Regions from separate parts of the Streptomyces sp. ATCC 21386 genome, predicted to be linked through region 1. Evidence: riboswitches for the same ligand, from Rfam matches in the RefSeq annotation. Region 1 holds a riboswitch; each other region holds the start of a gene.
What was found. A riboswitch is a leader RNA that binds a small molecule or an ion and turns the genes downstream of it on or off. The one in region 1 is predicted to bind cobalamin.
Positions count from the first base shown of each region.

Region 2: linked by a shared signal. The riboswitch ahead of GWK25_RS21645 (energy-coupling factor ABC transporter permease) and the one ahead of GWK25_RS13850 ((2Fe-2S) ferredoxin domain-containing protein) in region 1 are both predicted to bind cobalamin.
Region 3: linked by a shared signal. The riboswitch ahead of GWK25_RS11420 (DUF4430 domain-containing protein) and the one ahead of GWK25_RS13850 ((2Fe-2S) ferredoxin domain-containing protein) in region 1 are both predicted to bind cobalamin.

Region 1 is NZ_JAAVVL010000001.1:3,169,829-3,175,820, forward strand. It holds gene GWK25_RS13835 (iron chelate uptake ABC transporter family permease subunit) at 1-572, shown strand, start outside; gene GWK25_RS13840 (ABC transporter ATP-binding protein) at 572-1,411, shown strand; partial or broken gene GWK25_RS13845 (Fe-Mn family superoxide dismutase) at 1,499-1,773, shown strand; cobalamin riboswitch at 2,015-2,207, shown strand; gene GWK25_RS13850 ((2Fe-2S) ferredoxin domain-containing protein) at 2,248-2,661, shown strand; gene GWK25_RS13855 (ABC transporter substrate-binding protein) at 2,850-3,845, shown strand; gene GWK25_RS13860 (FecCD family ABC transporter permease) at 3,842-4,972, shown strand; gene GWK25_RS13865 (ABC transporter ATP-binding protein) at 5,032-5,838, shown strand; gene GWK25_RS13870 ((2Fe-2S)-binding protein) at 5,972-5,992, shown strand, end outside.
Region 2 is NZ_JAAVVL010000001.1:5,073,064-5,079,055, forward strand. It holds gene GWK25_RS21615 (aldo/keto reductase) at 1-550, shown strand, start outside; gene GWK25_RS21620 (L-rhamnose mutarotase) at 547-858, shown strand; gene GWK25_RS21625 (amidohydrolase) at 855-1,727, shown strand; gene GWK25_RS21630 (energy-coupling factor ABC transporter ATP-binding protein) at 1,709-2,590, opposite strand; gene cbiQ (cobalt ECF transporter T component CbiQ) at 2,592-3,347, opposite strand; gene GWK25_RS21640 (energy-coupling factor ABC transporter substrate-binding protein) at 3,353-3,874, opposite strand; gene GWK25_RS21645 (energy-coupling factor ABC transporter permease) at 3,871-4,590, opposite strand; cobalamin riboswitch at 4,620-4,825, opposite strand; partial or broken gene GWK25_RS21650 (HoxN/HupN/NixA family nickel/cobalt transporter) at 4,932-5,273, shown strand; gene GWK25_RS21655 (MFS transporter) at 5,318-5,992, opposite strand, start outside.
Region 3 is NZ_JAAVVL010000001.1:2,596,570-2,602,561, forward strand. It holds gene GWK25_RS11400 (TfuA-like protein) at 1-80, shown strand, start outside; gene GWK25_RS11405 (cupin domain-containing protein) at 108-1,055, shown strand; gene GWK25_RS11410 (MFS transporter) at 1,052-2,323, shown strand; gene GWK25_RS11415 (bifunctional 2-polyprenyl-6-hydroxyphenol methylase/3-demethylubiquinol 3-O-methyltransferase UbiG) at 2,320-3,237, shown strand; cobalamin riboswitch at 3,461-3,588, shown strand; gene GWK25_RS11420 (DUF4430 domain-containing protein) at 3,688-4,176, shown strand; gene GWK25_RS11425 (cobalamin-binding protein) at 4,190-5,119, opposite strand; gene GWK25_RS11430 (hypothetical protein) at 5,174-5,992, opposite strand, start outside.

The sequences.
Region 1 (5,992 bases):
TCGCCAGCCCTTCCCGAGTGGTGCTCACCGGCGTGCTCGTGTCCCAGTTCTTCGCGGCGCTCACCTCGGTCATCCTCATGGTCAGCGGCGACGCGAACTCCACCCGCGGCTTCACCTACTGGCTGCTCGGCACCCTCGGCGGCGCCCGATGGGACGGCGTGACCGTCACCGTCGTGATCATCCTGATCGGGGTGATCGCCGTCCAGTTCTTCGCGCCCGCCCTCGACGCCTTCACGTTCGGGTGGGACTCCGCCGAAGCCCTGGGGATCAACGTCACCGCTGCCCGCGTCTGGCTGATGGTGCTGACCTCGGTCATGACGGCGGCCGCCGTGGCGGCCTCCGGCGCGATCGGCTTCATCGCGCTGCTCGTCCCGCACGCAGTCCGTATTCTCGCGGGCCCGACGCACCGCTCCCTGCTCCCCCTGTCCGCACTCGTCGGCGCCATCTTCCTCATCTGGGTGGACGTGTTCGCGCGGACGGCGTTCTCGCCGCACGAACTGCCCGCCGGCGTCATCACCGCGCTTCTCGGCGCGCCTGCCTTCGCGCTGGTCCTGAAGCGTCTGGAGTCCTGATGGGCCGCATCACCACCACCCAACTCTCCTGGTCGGTCAAGGGCCACCGGCTGCTGGACAACATCGAGATGGCGGCCCACGACGGGAAGATCGTCGGCCTTCTCGGCCCCAACGGCTCGGGCAAGTCGACACTGCTGCGCCTGCTCGCCGGACTGCGCCGCCCCGACACCGGAACCATCCACTTCGACGACACCAGCCTGCACGACCTCAGCCGCCGGGTGCGGGCCCGCCGGCTCGCCGTCGTCGAACAGGACGTGTCCGCCCACAACCACGTCAACGTCCGCCAGGTCGTGGAACTCGGCCGCACACCGTTCCGCGGCCGCTTCGACGCACTGACCGAGCAAGACCGGCGGATCGTCGACGCGGCGCTGGAACGGACCGACATCACCGGCAAGCAGTACCAGAGCTGGCACACCCTCTCCGGAGGGGAGAAGCAGCGCGCCCAACTCGCCCGCGCTCTCGCCCAGGAACCGCAGGAGATCCTGCTCGACGAACCCACCAACCACCTCGACATACGCCACCAGCTCGAGCTCCTCGACCTGCTGACCTCACTGGAGGTCACCTGCGTCGTGGCCCTGCACGACCTCAACCTCGCCGCCCGTTACTGCGACCACATCGTCGTCCTCGACCACGGTGAGGTCGCCGCGGCGGGCGCTCCGGAGGCCGTGCTGACCCGGGACCTGATCCAGTCGGTCTACGGCGTCGACGTCCTCGTCGACCGCGAACACACCACCGGCACCCTCCGCATCACCTACCTGGCCGCCACCGCCACGGGAACGACTGCTGCACAAGTGAGGCAACTCGATCCCCAAGAGGGCTTGTCAGCTGCCGACCGGTGATGTCGTAGCCGGATGAGGAGAGTGCACCGTTTCGGCAGACGACTGGGCACTCCCACACCGCTTTCGGTGTTCTGGTGAGCCAGCCGCAAGAACCTGGCCTTCCACCTCTCCGGCCGCATCCTGCACAGCATCTACTGGCACAACACGACCGGTGAGGGCGGGGGCGAGCCGCTGGAGAAGGACGGCGTGGGCGAGTCGGCGGACGCCATCGCCGAGTCCTTCGGGTCCTTCGCCGACTTCAAGGCGCAGCTGTCCAAGGCGTGGGCCACGACGCAGGGTTCAGGCTGGGACGTGCTGGCGTGCTGGCGTACGAGCCGCTGAGCAGCTGGCTGATCGTCGAGCAGGTCCACGACCACCAGGGCCTGCTGTCCGCGCCGTGAGCGTGGTGATGCCGTAGCGGCGACGGCGCGGCTGTCCTGCTCGTGATCGTCTTCTCGACCTTCACTTGCACGCGGTATGACGAAGGGCTTCCGCGAGGACGTGACTCCGGGGAGCCCTTGGGTTGTCCCGGTTCCCGGACATAGGGGGAGGCGCGCGATGCTTTCGTGCGCGGGTCGTGTGCTGCGCCTCACCACGGCGCATCGCGCCGCGGACGTATGAGATGACGTGTCCTTCTGTCATGATGGCCCGCGACAAAGGCGACGGCGGAACGAGGAAGCCGGTGTGAATCCGGCGCGGTACCGCCACTGTGATCGGCGAGCGGATCCCGAACAGACCACTGCCCGGACGCGGGTGGGAAGGCCGGGACGAGCACTGACCCGAGAGCCAGGAGACTCACGCGGTCGCCTCCTCGATGTGACTGGGGCGGATTTCCCCGGGGAGGCTGGTGTGTCGGGATGCCCACGGACGTATCGCGGGACGGCTCGGTGCCGTGCCGGGTCGTGGTGTGCCGGGACTGCTGCTGCGGCAGTCCGAAGGTGACCGGTGTGGACCACGGTGAGCAGACCGCGCGTCTGGCCGAGGACGCCCCGGTCCGGATCACCGAGTGTCTCGACGTGTGCGAGCAGGCGAATGTGATCGTCGTGCAGCCCTCGTCGGAGGGGCGCGCCGCCGGTGGCCGTCCGGTCTGGTTCGGCCTCGTCAACGATTCCGACGCGACCGAGGACATCGCCGCCTGGGTACGGGCGGGCGGACCGGGCATCGCGGAACTGCCGGACATCCTGGACCTCTACGTCTTCACCCCGCCCCGGCGCGCCCGGGCCGGGAACTCCGTGTCATCGGCTGCCGAGGCGGCTCGACAGCTGACGTGACGCGACTGACGCGCCGCGACTGACGCGCCGCGACTGACTCGACGACTCCCGACCCGACCTGACCTGCCCGATCGACCCGACGCGATCGAACTCAGCCACTCCGGCCGGCCGTCGTACCCGGCCGCCCTCCGGACCACCACCTGGTCCGGACCGTTCCCGTTCCACCCCGCGGTGAGAGGACCCACCCCATGATGGGCAAGCGCCCGATGTCCCTGCTGTCGGCGATCGCCGCCGCGGCCCTGCTGATATCCGGCTGTGGCGGGAGCGCCACCCGGGACGACGCCGCCCAGGCCGCCGGCCCCGCCGTCGACGGCTTCCCCGTCACCCTCTCCAACTGCGGTGTGAAGACGACCTATCAGCGTCCTCCGCAGCGCGCGGTGTCGCTGAACCAGCACGCGACCGAGGTCATGCTGGCGCTGGGCCTGGGGAAGTCGTTGGTGGGCACGGCCTACCTCGACGACAAGATCCTCCCCGAGTACCAGGACGCGTACGACGGCATCAAGGTCATCGCGAAGGAGTACCCGTCCTTCGAAGCGCTGTTGTCCGCCGAACCCGACTTCGCCTACGGCGGTTTCGCCAGCACCTTCGACGAGAAGGAGGGCCGCAGCCGCGATGCCCTGTCCAAGGCCGGGATCAACTCCTACCTGAACATCGAGGAGTGCCCGTCCGGGCCCGTGACGATGGCCACGATGGACCAGGAGATCCGCAACGTGGCCAAGATCTTCGGGGTGCCGGAACGAGCCGACAAGGAGCTGAAGAAGCTCCACGCCACCCTCGACACGGTCGAGAGCAAGCTCGCCGGAGTCACGCCGGTCAAGCTCTTCGTCTACGACAGCGGAGACAAGACGGCCTTCACCGCCGGCGGGGCGGGCATCGGCAACGAGATGATCAAGCAGGCGGGCGCGGTGAACCTCTTCGCCGACGTGGACAAGGCGTTCGGCGACGTGTCGTTCGAGCAGGTGGCCGAGCGGGCGCCCGAGGTCATCGTCATCTACGACTACGGCGACCAGTCGGTCGAGGACAAGAAGAAGTTCCTGCTGTCGAACCCGGCGCTCAAGGACGTACCCGCCATCAGGAACAAGCGGTTCGCCGTGCTGCCCCTGTCGTCCACGGTGCTGGGCGTCCGGGTGCCGGCCGCCGTGGAGTCCCTGGCCCGCCAGATCCACCCGGATCGCTTCAAGTGAGCGGCGCGACCGACGCGGCGGGCGTGACCGAGGAGAAGGACGCGGGCGCCGGACCGGAGGCGAGCTTCCGGAGAGCGGTCGGCGGTGATGTCACAGTCCCGGGCCGCAAGCGGATTCCCTACCCGCTCGTGCTCCTGCTGCTCGGCGCGCTCGTCCTGGTCTCGGCCACGTTCGGGATCGCCGTCGGATCCATCGGCGTCCCGGCCGACCAGGTGTGGGGCATCCTGCTGCACCGCGTGCATCCGGCGCTGGCCGACCCGACCTGGACTCCTGTCCGCGAGACGATCGTCATCGACGTACGGCTGCCGCGCGTGCTGCTGGCCGGTGTCGTGGGCGCGGGCCTCGCCGTGTGCGGGATGGCCCTGCAGGCTCTGGTGCGCAACCCGCTCGCGGACCCGATGCTGCTCGGGGTCTCCTCGGGTGCCACGGTCGGCGCGGTGCTGGTCGTCGTCTTCGGCCTCACCCTGTTCGGGGTGTTCTCCCTGCCGGTGGCGGCGTTCCTCGGCGCTCTCGCCGCGCTCGTCGCCGTCTACTTCCTGGCCCGGTCCGGCGGGCGGATGACCACCGTACGGCTGGTGCTGGCGGGCGTGGCGATGGCCGAGGTGCTGTCGGCGCTCGCCAGCTTCCTGGTCGTCACCTCCGACGACCCGCACAAGACGCAGTCGGCGCTGCGCTGGATGCTCGGCGGGCTGGGCGGCACGACCTGGACGGTGGTGTGGATCCCCGTCGGCGCCGTCCTGCTCGGCACGGCCGTCCTGCTCGGTGTCTGCCGGTCCCTCAACCTGCTCCTGGCGGGGGAGGAGGCCGCCGTCGCGCTCGGTCTGGACGTACACCGTTTCCGTGCCGCGATGTTCACGCTGGTCGCGTTGATGATCGGCACGATCGTCGCGGTCAGCGGCCAGATCGGCTTCGTCGGCCTGATCATGCCGCATGTCGTACGGCTGCTCGTCGGCGCCGACCACCGCCGCGCGCTGCCCGCCGCCGCGCTGCTCGGCGCGGCCTTCCTCATCGCCGCCGACCTGGCCGCACGCACCGTCATGAGCCCGGAGGAGATCCCCGTGGGCATCCTCACCGCCCTGGTCGGCGGCCCCTTCTTCCTGTGGCTGATGCGACGGAGGACAGCATGACGCACGACAGCGTGACGCAGGACAGCATGACGAGGAAGACACCGACAGCGACCGGCGCGATGACGGCCACGGCCGCACCCGGCACCCTTGCCGTGGAGGACGTCTCGGTCGTTGTGGAGGGGCGGGCGCTGGTGGACCGGGCGTCCCTGCGGGTGGCTCCCGGCGAGGTGGTGGGGCTCGTCGGCCCCAACGGCGCGGGCAAGTCCACCCTGTTGCGCACGGTCTACCGAGCCCTGCGCCCCACCTCGGGGCGGGTGCTGCTCGACGACCAGGACGTCCGCCGGATGTCCGGCAAGAGTCTGGCGCGCCGACTCGCCGCCGTTCTGCAGGAGTCGGCCGCCGACTTCGAGCTCTCGGTCCACGACGTGGTGGCCATGGGCCGCACCCCGCACAAGCGGCCCTTCGACGGGGACGACGCCGACGACCGCGCCATCATCATGGCCGCGCTCGACGAACTCGGCGCGGCCGGCCTCGCACAGGCCCCCTTCACCCGGCTGTCGGGCGGTGAGAAACAGCGCGTGCTGATCGCCCGGGCCCTCGCCCAGCGGGCGGGCACCATGGTGCTGGACGAGCCGACCAACCACCTCGACCTGCGCCACCAGCTCGACACCCTGCGCCTCGTCCGCCGGCTCGGCGTGACGGCCCTCGTCGCCCTCCACGACCTCAACCTGGCCGCCGCGTTCTGCGACCGGATCTGCGTGATGGACGGCGGCCGAGTCGTGACCACCGGGCCCCCCGCCGAGGTCCTCACCACCGAACTGCTGGCCGACGTCTACCGCGTCGACGCCGAGGTGACCAAGCACCCCCGCACCGGCGTACCGCACATCACGCTGCTTTCCGGTGCCGATCGCTGCGGAAAGAGGTGATGATTCCTTGACGACGGCCTGATGCGCCGCGTGTTGCATGAAATGCCGAGGAGATTTCCTCGCCATGCTCGCCATGCTCGGAGCCTGAATTCGGCACACCCGAATTCGAATCGGAACGACCCGAATTCGGCTCATGACCATACATACCGGAGTC
Region 2 (5,992 bases), 1.9 Mb from region 1:
CCTGCGGGAGGCGTACCCGGCGCTGGAGCGCTTGCGCGACGAGGGAGTCGTCGGCGCCATCGGCGTCGGCATGAACCAGTGCGCCGTGCCCACCCGCTTCCTGCGCGAGACCGACATCGACGTGGTGCTGCTGGCCGGCCGCTACACCCTCCTCGAACAGGAGGGCCTGGCGGAACTGCTGCCCGAGGCCACCGCCCGGGGACGCAGCGTGCTCATCGGCGGCGTCTTCAACTCCGGACTGCTGATCGACCCGAAGCCGCAGGCCACGTACGACTACGCCCCCGTGCCGAAGCCCGTGCTCGACCGCGCCCTGCGGCTGAGGACCGTCACCGAACGCCACGGGGTACCGCTGCGCGGCGCGGCCCTGGCGTTCCCCTCCGCCCACCCGGCGGTCGCGGCCGTACTGACGGGCGCGCGCTCCGCCGAGGAGGTACGCGACACGGTCGACCTGCACGGCCGTTCGACCCCGGCCGCCCTCTGGGACGAGTTGCGTGCCGAAGGGCTCCTGAGCCCGAACACCCCCGTCCCGCAGCCGAAGGAGGCGTCGTGAGGGTCGCCCTGCACACCAAGGTCCGCGCCGACCGCGTCGAGGAGTACGAGGCGGCCCACCGCGAGGTGCCGGAGGAACTGACCGCCGCCATCCGCGCCGCCGGGGTGAGCGCGTGGACGATCTGGCGCAGCGGCACCGACCTCTTCCACCTGCTGGAGGTCGAGGACTACCCGGCGATGATCGCCGAACTGGAGAAACTGCCGGTCAACATCGCCTGGCAGGCTCGGATGGCCGAACTCCTCGACGTCGTCCACGACTACTCGGCCGAGGGCTCCGACGCCGGACTGCCCGTGGTGTGGGAACTGTGACCGGCACGGACGACACCGACGCCTGGACCGTCGACGCCCACCACCACGTCTGGGACCTCTCCGTCCGCGACCAGGACTGGATCACCGGGCCCGAACTGGCGCCGCTGCGCCGCGACTTCACCCTCCGCGAGCTGGAGTCCGCCGCGAGCATCGCCTCCGTCGCCGCCACAGTCCTGGTCCAGACGATCACCGTGCCCGAGGAGACCCCCGAGTTCCTGGCACTCGCGGCCGGCAGCGACGTGGTCGCCGGGGTCGTCGGGTGGACCGACCTCACCTCTCCCGCCGTCGCCGACGCGCTGACCGATCTGCGTGAGGGCCCCGGCGGGGAGTACCTGGTGGGCATCCGCCACCAGGTGCAGGGCGAGCCCGACCCCCGCTGGCTGACCCGCCCGGACGTGCGGCGGGGCCTCGCCGCGGTCGCGGACGCGGGACTCGTCTACGACCTCGTGGTCCGGCCACACCAGCTCCCGGCCGCCGTGGAGGCGGCGGCCCGCCTGCCCGAACTCATCTTCGTCCTGGACCACTTGGGCAAGCCGCCCATCGCCTCCGGTGAACTGGAGCCGTGGGCGGGGCAGATCCGGCGGCTCGCCGCCCTGCCGAACACCGTGTGCAAGCTCTCCGGCCTGGTCACGGAGGCGGACTGGCACTCCTGGCGGGTCGCGGACCTCGTCCCGTACGCCGACACCGTGCTGGACGCCTTCGGCCCCGAGCGGCTGATGTACGGCTCCGACTGGCCGGTCTGCGACCTCGCCTCCGACTACGTCGAAGTCCTGGACGTCGCCGACGCGTTGATGTCCGGACTCGGTGAGGCCGAACACCGGCAGGTCTTCGCGGGCACGGCCGTCCGTGTCTACGGCCTGCGGATCTGAGGCTGCGGCAGGAACGGCCCCGGCCCGGTGTCCGACCCCGCCAGGGCCGCCAACTCGTCCGGTGTGCGCGGACCTGACTCCTCATCCGCCAACAGCCCCTGCTCGCGCAGGAGTCGGGCCACCACGACACCCCAGGGGAGCCGAAGTCCCGCCTGCTGGAGGAGATCCGTACGGGCGAGCATCTCGGCCACCGGGCCCGTGCGCGCGCCGGAGGGGGTGAGCAGCGCCGCGTCGTCGGCCCAGCGCAGCGCGAGGTCGACGTCATGGGTGGCCATCACGACGGTGGTGCCGGACCGGCGCAGCTCGTCCAGGGTGGCGAGGAGCCGCTCCTGTCCGTCCGGGTCGAGCCCGGCGGTCGGCTCGTCGAGGATCAGGACCCGGGGCCGCATCGCGACCGCCCCGGCGATGGCGGTCCGCTTGCGCTGGCCGTAGGAGAGCAGATGGGTCGGCCGGTCGGCGAGGGCGGCGATACCGAGCGCGCCGAGTGCCTCGTCCACCCGGGCCCTCACCTGCGCGTCGGGCAGCCCTAGGTTCAGCGGTCCGAACGACACGTCCTGCGCGACGGAGGCCGCGAAGAGCTGGTCGTCCGGGTCCTGGACGACCAGCTGGACCGTCGTCCGCAGCCGGGTGAGGCCCTTGCGGTCGTACGACACCGGCCGGCCTTCGACCGTCAACTCGCCCGAGTGGGGCCGCAGTCCGCCGCTGAGCAGGCGCATCAGCGTCGTCTTGCCGCTGCCGTTGCGGCCCAGCAGGGCGAGCGCGCGCCCCGCGCGCACCTCGAAGTCGAGTTCGCTGAGCACGGGCGGTCCGTCCTCGTACGCGAACGACGCGCCCCGCAGGGCGACGAGTACGGGCTCGCTCATGTCAGCGGCCTTTCCAGGACGAATCCAGTACGAGGGTGAGGGCGGCCACGGCCGCCAGCAGCGCGGCACTGGCCATGGTGAATCGCACGGACACCCGGGCCTCGGGCACCAGGACGCGCAGGGTGCCGTCGTACCCGCGCCCGGCGAGCCCGGTCTGCAACCGCGCCGCCCGGTCGAAGGCCCGGACGAACGCGGTGGCGCCGAGCCCGGCCAGGGAACGCCAGGTGGCGGCCCGGGTGGTGTGCCCCAGCCGCGCCGCCTGCGCCTCCCGGATCCGGCGCACCGAGTCCAGGAGGAGGAAGCTCATCCGGTACGTCACCAGCGCCACGTCCACGACCGGCGCGGGCACCCCGGCCCGGACCAGCCGGGGCAGCAGGTCCGACATCGGGGTGGTGAAGGCGAACAGGAGGACGCCGAGGGAGGCGGCCGAGGTACGCAGCAGCAACTCCCCGGCGCGGACCGCTCCGCCGTCGGCCGGGGTGACGAACCCGTCCGGCCCGCCCACCTGGACGAGCAGCGGCAGCGCGCCGGTCACGCAGAAGCCCAGCGGCACCCGGTAGGCCCGCCACAGCCGACGGCCGGGCACGCCCGCGGGGCCCAGCAGCACGACGAGCGAGGTCAGCAGCACCAGGGCCGCGCCCGGCCAGGGCGGCAGGGAGATCGCGAGCACGGTGAGGCCGAGCCCGAGGACGGCCTTGTCCACGGGATGACGGCGGCGCCAGCGACTGCTGTGCGCCGCCGCGTCGATCGGCAGCACCCGGGTCAGCCCCGCCCGGCCGGGTCGGCCCCGGAGCGGCTGGAGGAGCCTGCGTCGCCGGTCGGGTCGGAGGCGCCGGACGCCCCCGACGCGCCCTTCGCCACCGCGGCCGCCGGCACATGCGCCGCCGGGCCGGACGCGCTCGCGGTCGGGGCCGCTACGGTCGCGTCCACCGGCTTCTGCGCAGCCTTGTCGGCCTCCCCGGCCGCGTCCAGCAGGGCCCGCGCCCGGGCCTCGCCCTGGCGCCGGCCCCGCCGGACGCCGAAGTAGTAGGCGAGGACGCCCGCGCCGAGGGCGGCCTGGAGGGAGAAGAGCGCCGACTCGATCTCGCCGGAAGGCGGTTCGTAGAGAGGGGAGAACCACGGCTCGTAGTCCGGCTCGATCTCGGTGATCGCCGTCTCCGCCTCGCCGTCGGCGCCCGAGAACGGCTGCTCCTTGTGGTCGCCGAGGCCGAGGGCCAGCGGCAGGACCGCGAGCGCCGCCACGACGAGCAGCAGCAGTACGTTGATCTTCGTGTTCCGGCTCATCGGGCCACCGCCTCGGTCTCGTTCTCCGTCCCGGCACCGGCGCGGCTCCGCCGGTCGGTCAGGAGCACACCGAGCCGGGTGAGTTCGCCCTTGCTCGACTGCACCAGCAGGCGCATCACCAGCACGGTGAGCAGACCCTCGCTGACCGCGAGCGGGATCTGGGTGACCGCGAAGATGGAGCCGAACTTGCCGAGCGCGCCCAGGAAGCCGCTGCTCGGGTCGGGGAAGGCGAGCGCCAACTGCAGGCTGGTGGCGCAGTAGGTGACCAGGTCGGCGACGAACGCGCCGAAGAACACCGTCACCATCAGCGGCACGCCGAAGCGTCGCAGCAGCCGGTAGACGCCGTACCCCGCCCAGGGGCCGGCGATCGCCATGGAGAAGACGTTGGCACCGAGCGTGGTCAGACCCCCGTGGGCGAGCAACAGGGCCTGGAAGAGCAGGGTGATGGTGCCGAGGACCGCCATGATCGGCGGCCGGAACAGGATGGCGCCGAGACCGGTGCCGGTGGGGTGGGAGCAACTCCCGGTGACCGACGGCAGCTTCAGCGCGGACAGGACGAAGGTGAAGGCACCCGAGGCACCGAGCAGCAGCGTGCTCTCGGGGTGCTCCCTGACCTCACGGGTGAGTGCCCGTACTCCGTGGACGACGAACGGCGCGGACGCGACGCCCCAGGCGATCGCGTGCGCCGGAGGAAGGAAACCCTCGGCTATGTGCATGGCTCAGCAGACCCTCTCCAGCACCTCGTGGATGGTTGACGCGCCTTGGCCGGTCTCCTGGCTTACGGGTGACACCGCCCGTGCTCCGCCTTCCCGGGTCCGAAGACCCAGTGGCTGTCCGTGAGGACCGGAGCCGGACTTCCCGATCACAGTGGCGAGGGCCGCACCGGCATCACACCGGATTTCCCGTTCACCAAGGCGTGGTGACAGTAGTGCCCCGACAAGGACGCTGACAAGCGGAGGCGAGGGGTGCGCGGGCGCCGTGCGACAGCTCACACCCGGGCGCACGCTCCGGCGCACGCCTCGCGCGTCGGTGGGAGCTCGCGGCCTGACCGACGGCCCTGCCCGTCCTGTTCGCGGCCGGGACGTCGCTCCTCGACACCGTGGACGGCTCGTTCATGAACTTCGCCTACGGCTGGGCGTTCTCCCAACCGGTCCGCAAGGTCTACTACAGCCTCACCGTCACGGGCCTGTCCGTGGCCGTCGCCCTCGTCATCGGCTCGGTCGAACTCCTCGGCCTCGTCGCCGAGAAGGCCCCTCTGCACGGCACCTTCTGGTACCGGGTCGCCGGCCTCGACCTCAACACCGTCGGCTATGCCGTCGTCGGCCTCTTCCTCGTCACCTGGGCGGTCGCCCTGCTGGTCTGGCGGTTCGCGCGGATCGAGCAGAAGTGGACGACCGGCTGGCCGCCGCACCACGGCCCACACCCTGGTACGCGTGCAGCCCGTCAGTGCGCGTGCAGCCCGTCCGCGAGATGGCCGTGGCTGTGCCGCCACCCGGCCCGGACGTGTCGGGCGCCCACCAGATGGGGGTGACCGGAGGGCAGCCCGGCGTGCACGTGGGACGTCGACGACGCCGGCCACAGCCGTACGGCCGTCAGCGCCGCGCCCAGCGCGAGCGAGCCCAGGGCGAGCACCGCCCAGTTCAGCCCGGCCGCAGCCCCCAGCCATCCGGCCAGCGGATACGTCACCAGCCAGCAGCCGTGCGAGAGGGAGAACTGGGCGGCGAACGCGGCCGTACGCTCCCCGGGCGCCACCGAGCGGCGGACGAGACGCCCGGCCGGAGTGAGCACCGCAGAGCACGCGGCACCGAACGCGGCCCAGAGCGCCAGTAGCGCGGGCAGCCGCCAACTCCCGCCCTGTGCGGCGGTGACGGCCCCGAGCCCGGCGAAGACGCCGGCCAGCGACAGGGCGCCCGGCAGCATCACGGCACGGTCCGGGACCTTCTCCAGCACCCGGGGCAGCACCAGCGCCACGGCCATCGACCCCGCCCCGTACGCCCCGAGCGCCAGTGGCAGGGCGCCCGCGGACAGGCCGAGCACATCACGGACGTAGACGACGGAGTTCACCGTCACCATCGCCCCGGCCGCCGCGACCGCGAGGTTCAGGACGAGCAGGGCCCG
Region 3 (5,992 bases), 570 kb from region 1:
ACCTCGACAGCCGGGCCGTGCCCTTCGCACCGCACCTGGGCCTGGCCGACCCACCCCGTCTCCGGCTGCTGGACCGCTGAACACCGCCACGAACAGGAGTACGCGCCATGGTGCTGGAACGCCTCGTCAGCGACACCGACGAGCTACGCGAAGTCTGGGAGATGACACCCCTGCACTCCCGCGACCTGGGCGACTTCGACGACGTCTTCGGGCTGAGCCTCGCCGAGGACCTCGTCGTCCACCGCGGTCTGCGCATCCCCTACCTCCGGCTCCTGCGCGACGGCGCCTACGTCCCCGCCGCCCGCTTCACCCACCGCACCGGAACCGGCGCGGGCCAGGCCGACGGCGTCGCCGACCCGCACGCCGTCCTGCGCGAGATGGAACGCGGCGCCACTGTCGTCCTGCGCGGCCTGGTGCGCTACTGCCCCGAAGTGGCCGACTTCTGCGAGCAGTTGTCAGCGGAGCTGGGCTTTCCCGCCTCCGCCGGCGCCTACCTCACCCCCGCCCACTCACGCGGCGCAGGACCGCACTACGACCCCATGTCCGTCCTCGTCCGCCAGGTCCACGGTGTCAAACACTGGCGCCTCCAAGCTCCCCCGACCCAGTGGCCGCGCACGATGCCCGCACCGGGGGAGCGCTACGACACCCCCGTGATCGCCGAACTCGACCTGCACCCCGGCGACTCCCTCTACATCCCGCGCGGAGTGGTCCACGACGCCTGGACCACCGACAGCGAGTCCGTCCACATCACCTTCAGCGGCGACACCCCACCCATGTGGGCCGACATCCTGCACGACCTCGTCGACCAGGCAGCCGCATCCGACCCCGCCCTGCGCGAGACGTTCCCCTGGCGGTTCGCCGACACCCCCGACACCGTCGCCGCACAGGCCAAGGACCGCCTCACCGCACTGCGCGCCTTCCTCGACACCGTCGACACCGACGACTTGGCCCACCGCATCATCGACCGCCACGCAGCGCTCCCCGCCCAGGCACCCCGAGGACGCCTCGCCGCAGCCCTGGCCGCAGGTGCCCGCCCCACGGAGCCGCCCCAGTGACGTCCGCCGCCGGCCGCGACACCCGCTTCACGCGGCTCCTCGCCGCCGCCACCCTCTCCAACCTCGGCGACGGCGTCCGCGTCGTCGCCCTGCCGCTGCTCGCCGCGGCCACCACCCGAGACCCCTTCGCCGTCAGCGCCCTGACGGCCTGCATCTTCCTGCCCTGGTTCCTCTTCGGCCTGCCGATCGGCTCGCTCGTCGACCGCAGCAGGCCCGAGACCTTCATGGCCTGGGCGAACACCGCCCGCACCGTCCTCCTCGCCCTCCTGGCCCTGGCCCTGCTGGCCGACGTACGGTCCATGCCGTTGCTCTACGCGACGGCGTTCCTGCTGGGCATCGGCGAGGCCGCCTACGACAACGCCGCGCAGACCCTCGTGCCCCGCGTCGTCGCCGACGAGAAGCTGGAACAGGCCAACAGCGCACTGGTCACCGCCGAACGCGTCGGCCAGGACCTCGCCGGCCCGGCCCTCGGTGGCCTCCTCTTCGCCGTCTCACCCGCCCTGCCCTTCGGCCTGAACGCCGCCGCGATGCTCGTCGGCGTCCTCCTGCTCACCCGCATCCGCACCCCGGCCCCACCCGCCAGACCACACGGGCCGATCGTCCGCACCGTCGTCTCCGACGCGGCGGCGGGCATGCGCTGGCTGTGGCGGGCCCGTTTCATCCGCACCATCGTCCTCACCGGCGCGGCCCTGACCTTCTTCACCATGGCCTGGGAAGCCACCCTGGTGCTGCTCGCCCGCGGCCCCATGGGTGTCTCTGAGTCCGGCTACGGCGTCATGCTCGCCGTCGGCGCGATCGGCGGCGTGGCCGGTTCCCTCGCCACCCCCGCCCTCGTACGCCGCTTCGACCGTCGGGCCCTGCAGATCACCGCGATCGCGGTCACCGCCGTGCTCGACCTCGCCCTCGCGGCCTACCCGCACCCGGCCCTGGCCGCCCTCGCCTGGGGCGGTACCGGAGCCGCTTTCGCCGTTTGGAACGTCCTGGCCGTCACCCTGCGCCAACGACTCGTCCCCACCGAACTCCTGGGCCGCGTCAACAGCGCCAACCGCACCTTCTCCATGGCCGCCGTACCGCTCGGCGCCCTGACCGGCGGTGTGGTCGCCGACACGTTCGGCCTGCGCGCACCTCTGTGGATGGCCGGCATCGCCCTGACCGTCGTGGCGCTGGCCTACGCGGTGCTCAGCCGCGACCGCACGGGCGACGAAACGGCCCGTACTCCCGGGAACGACGAGAACAAGGACGAGCACAAGGTGGCCGAACCCCAGTGAGCGACACCAGCGAGACGAGCGATACCAGCGGATCTGACGACAGCGTCGGCCGAGTACGACGGATCTGCCTCCCTCCCTTCCGTCACCTCCTGGACCGCCTGCCCGCGCTGCACATCACCGACATCTACGAGGACCCCTTCGAGCCCTACCTCCACCAGCAGACCACCACGAAGACCTGGGACACCGACCACTTCACGGCCATCGCACGCAAGCGAGGCGGACGTGTCCTCGACATCGGCTGCGGCCGAGGCCGCGTAGCCCTGGCCCTGGCCGCAGAAGACCTCCCCACCACGGCCGTGGACATCTCCCGCGCCGCCACCACCCGTCTGCGCGCCCACCTGATCCAACACCCCGATCTGGCCCAGGGCATCCGGGTCGTACACGGCGACGTCCTCGACCCGGCGACCGACCTCGGCACGGGCTACACCACGGCCACGCTCGGCGACACGGCGGTGAACATGTTCGCCGACGCCCGCACGCTCACCGCCTTCCTCACCCGTGTCCGCAGCCTCCTGGCTCCCGACGGCGTGCTCTGCCTCCCCGTCCTCACCGAGCCCGCCCTCGCCACCTACGCCCGCCGCAACGGCGTCCTGGCCACCGACTTCACCGACGACCACGGCACACGTCACCTCCTCTTCGCCGCCATGCGCCACGACCCCGACGGCCCCCACTTCTCCCGCACCCTCTTCCTCCCGGACGCCACCCGAGACGGCGAGGGAGAACCCGTGGCCCATCTCGCCGCCGTCCGCGAACGCCTGTGGACCCGCGCTTCACTCGCGCCGCACCTTCGCGAGGCCGGCTTCGAGGTGTGCGAGAGCATCCCGGTGGTGCCCCGTGACGACGCGCTGGGACGGGTCGACGCGGAGATCCTGGTGCTGGCCTCCGGACGGACGGGCGGTGCTCTCAGGCGGTGAAGCCCAGCAAATCGACGAAGGCGTGGCGCGGGGACTTGTCGGAGAGCCTGGTGGCCGACGAAGTCGTCGTACGGCATACCGGGAGCCGGTTCGTAGAGGAGTGCCCGAGGTGGGGCGTGGCCTGGTAGGGCTGTCGGGTGGGCCCCAACGGGCCTTAGGATGCGGGGACTTCGGTGCCCGGAGGCGGCGGCAGCGGCCGGCGTCGGGTGCGGAGGGGTGTCACAGCGTAGGTACGACAACCGCATACGCGCGTGACTGGGGGAAGCCGGTGCGAATCCGGCGCTGACCTGCAACCGTGTGCGGCCCGTGGGGCCGCGAGTCGGGTGACCCGGCGCGTGCCCTGTACCGCTTCCACTGTCATGGACCGCAGCGCGAAGCCGAGAGCCAGGCGGGCCGTCTCGTTCGCTCGGTGACGGGCTGCGGGCCCGCCCGCACCAGGAAGGCTCCGCCATGGACCGTAACCCCGTACTCCGCCACCTGATGGCCGCGACCGCCCTCGGTCTCGTTCTCGCCTCCGCTCCGGCCGCCGCCCACGCGCGGAGTGCCGTGGACACGAACGTTCCGGTCAAGGTGAGTCTCGCTGTCCAGGGCCCGGACGGGCTCCTCTTCAAGGGGAAGATCAAGACCCGGGGCCACGACGTCACCACCGCGAGCGGAGGGACGCACACATGTGACGGCACCAACGGCGGCGCCCATCCCACGGCCGTCCCCACACCCACGGCCGCGCTCGACGACGCCGCCCGCAAGCGGGGCTTCACATGGGACGGCACCTGGTACGCGTCGTTCGACGACTTTCTGGTCGAAACGGTCAAGGGCGTCAGCGGCGGGGGTGTCGCCTACTGGAACATCTCTGTCAACGGGACGTCCACGCCGGTGGGAGGCTGTCAGTTCAAGCTGAACGCCGGCGACGAGGTCGCCTTCACCTGGACGGCCTTCTGAGCCCGTTCTCCGCTCATCGGCTGGGCGGGCCGGGGAACGGCTGTGCCTCGTCGGCGGTGAGCTCGGCCCCGGCCCGCACGTCGTGCAGTACGCGGGCCAGGACCTCCGTCCCGCGCACCACGCGGGGGCCGGGCCTGTTGAAATAGGACGGGCCGTCCAGAACCCAGACCCGCCCGGACCGCACGGCCGGCAGGTCGGACCAGCCCGGCAGTCCGGTGAGCAGGTGCGCCTCGCGCAGCGTGCGCTCCGGTGGGAAGCCGCACGGCAGGACCAGCACCACGTCCGGTCGTGCGGCACGTACCGCGTCCCAGGTCATCGGTCGGGTGTGCTCGCCCGGTGCGGCGAGCAGCGGCTCGCCGCCGGCGGCGGTGATCTGCTCGGGGACCCAGTGCCCGGCGGGCCACAGCGGGTCCAGCCACTCGATCGCCACCACCCGGGGCCGGGCGCGGCCCGCGACCACCGCGCGGACGTGCGTCAGCCGGGCCAGCAGCTCGGCCCGGCGTCGCTCGGAGCGTTCGCGAACGCCCAGCACCCCGCCCACGGTGACCAGGCAGTCGAGCACGTCGTCGAGGGTGCGCGGTTCCAGGCTGAGGACGCGGGTGTCCGCGTCCAGCAACCGCACGGTGCTGCTGACCTTCTCGTACGACACGGCGCACACGTCGCACAGGTCCTGGGTGAGCACCACGTCGGGCCGCAGAGCCGCGAGGGCCTCGGTGTCCAGGGTGTAGAGCGATGACCCGGAGTGCGCGGCCCCGCCGACGGCGTCCGAGATCTCCCGGCTGCCGAGGGCGTTCTGGTCCAGATCGGCGCCTGTCACCACGGGCACGGAGGCCACGTCCCGCGGTGGCCAGTCGCACTCGTGCGTGCGGCCGGCCAACCACGAGGACAGCCCGAGTTCGGCGACGATGTCGGTGGCGGCCGGCAGGAGCGAGACGATGCGCATGGCGTGACTCTAGGGCGCGTTCGTCTCTGCGGGCGCCGCCCGGCCGGTCCCTGGTCAGGAGCCCCAGCGTACGGCGATCGTGTCGCCGACCCCCACGGCGTACTCCCGTGCGGCGGAGACGAACGACGAGCCGTCGACGCTGACCTTCCAGGTGTTCGCGCCGCTGTTGGCCTTGCCGTTCACAGAGGTGACGGCGCCGGTGCCGGATGCCGGGGTCACGGCGGTCACGCAGCCCGAGGGGGTGGCCGAGGTGACGGCCGCGTCGAGGACAGCGCCCAGCGTGGTCGTCGAGCCCGTCGGGGTGAGGGCGACGGAGCAGACCTTGAGGTTGCCGGCACCGTCGTCCACGGTCAGTGCCAGCTTCGTCGCCGTACCGGACGTGAAGGAGTTCTCGCCCACCCACTGCGGCGCGCCGGCGGTGGCCGGGACGGGCGGTGCGGAGGTGAAGCCGCCGCCGGCCACCGCCCGTAGGCCGTCGATGGAGGCGTACGCGGACGGGCCGGTGTCGCTGGGCAGGTACTTGAAGCCGCCGCCGGGGTTGAATTGCTGCGCGATCAGGAAGTCGACCGGCGTCTTGCCCTGGGAGGTGAGGAAGTCGCCGGTCTGCGGGTTGATGCCGCAGGCGTTCAGGCCGGACACCGCCCAGCCGTTGGAGTCGGTGTTGACGCCGAACAGGGCCTTGAAGGCACCGCTGTTGGCGATCAGCTTGCTCTTGAGGAACGCCTTGGCCTGCGCGATGTCCGTGTCGGTGTTCGGCACGCCGGAGGCGCACAGGGAGGCCATGGCCGCGCCGGTCATGTCGATGTCGCTCGCGGCGGCGAGCTGAGCGGCGTTGCCCTCGGCCTTGCTGTAGTTCCAGCCGCCGTCGTTGTG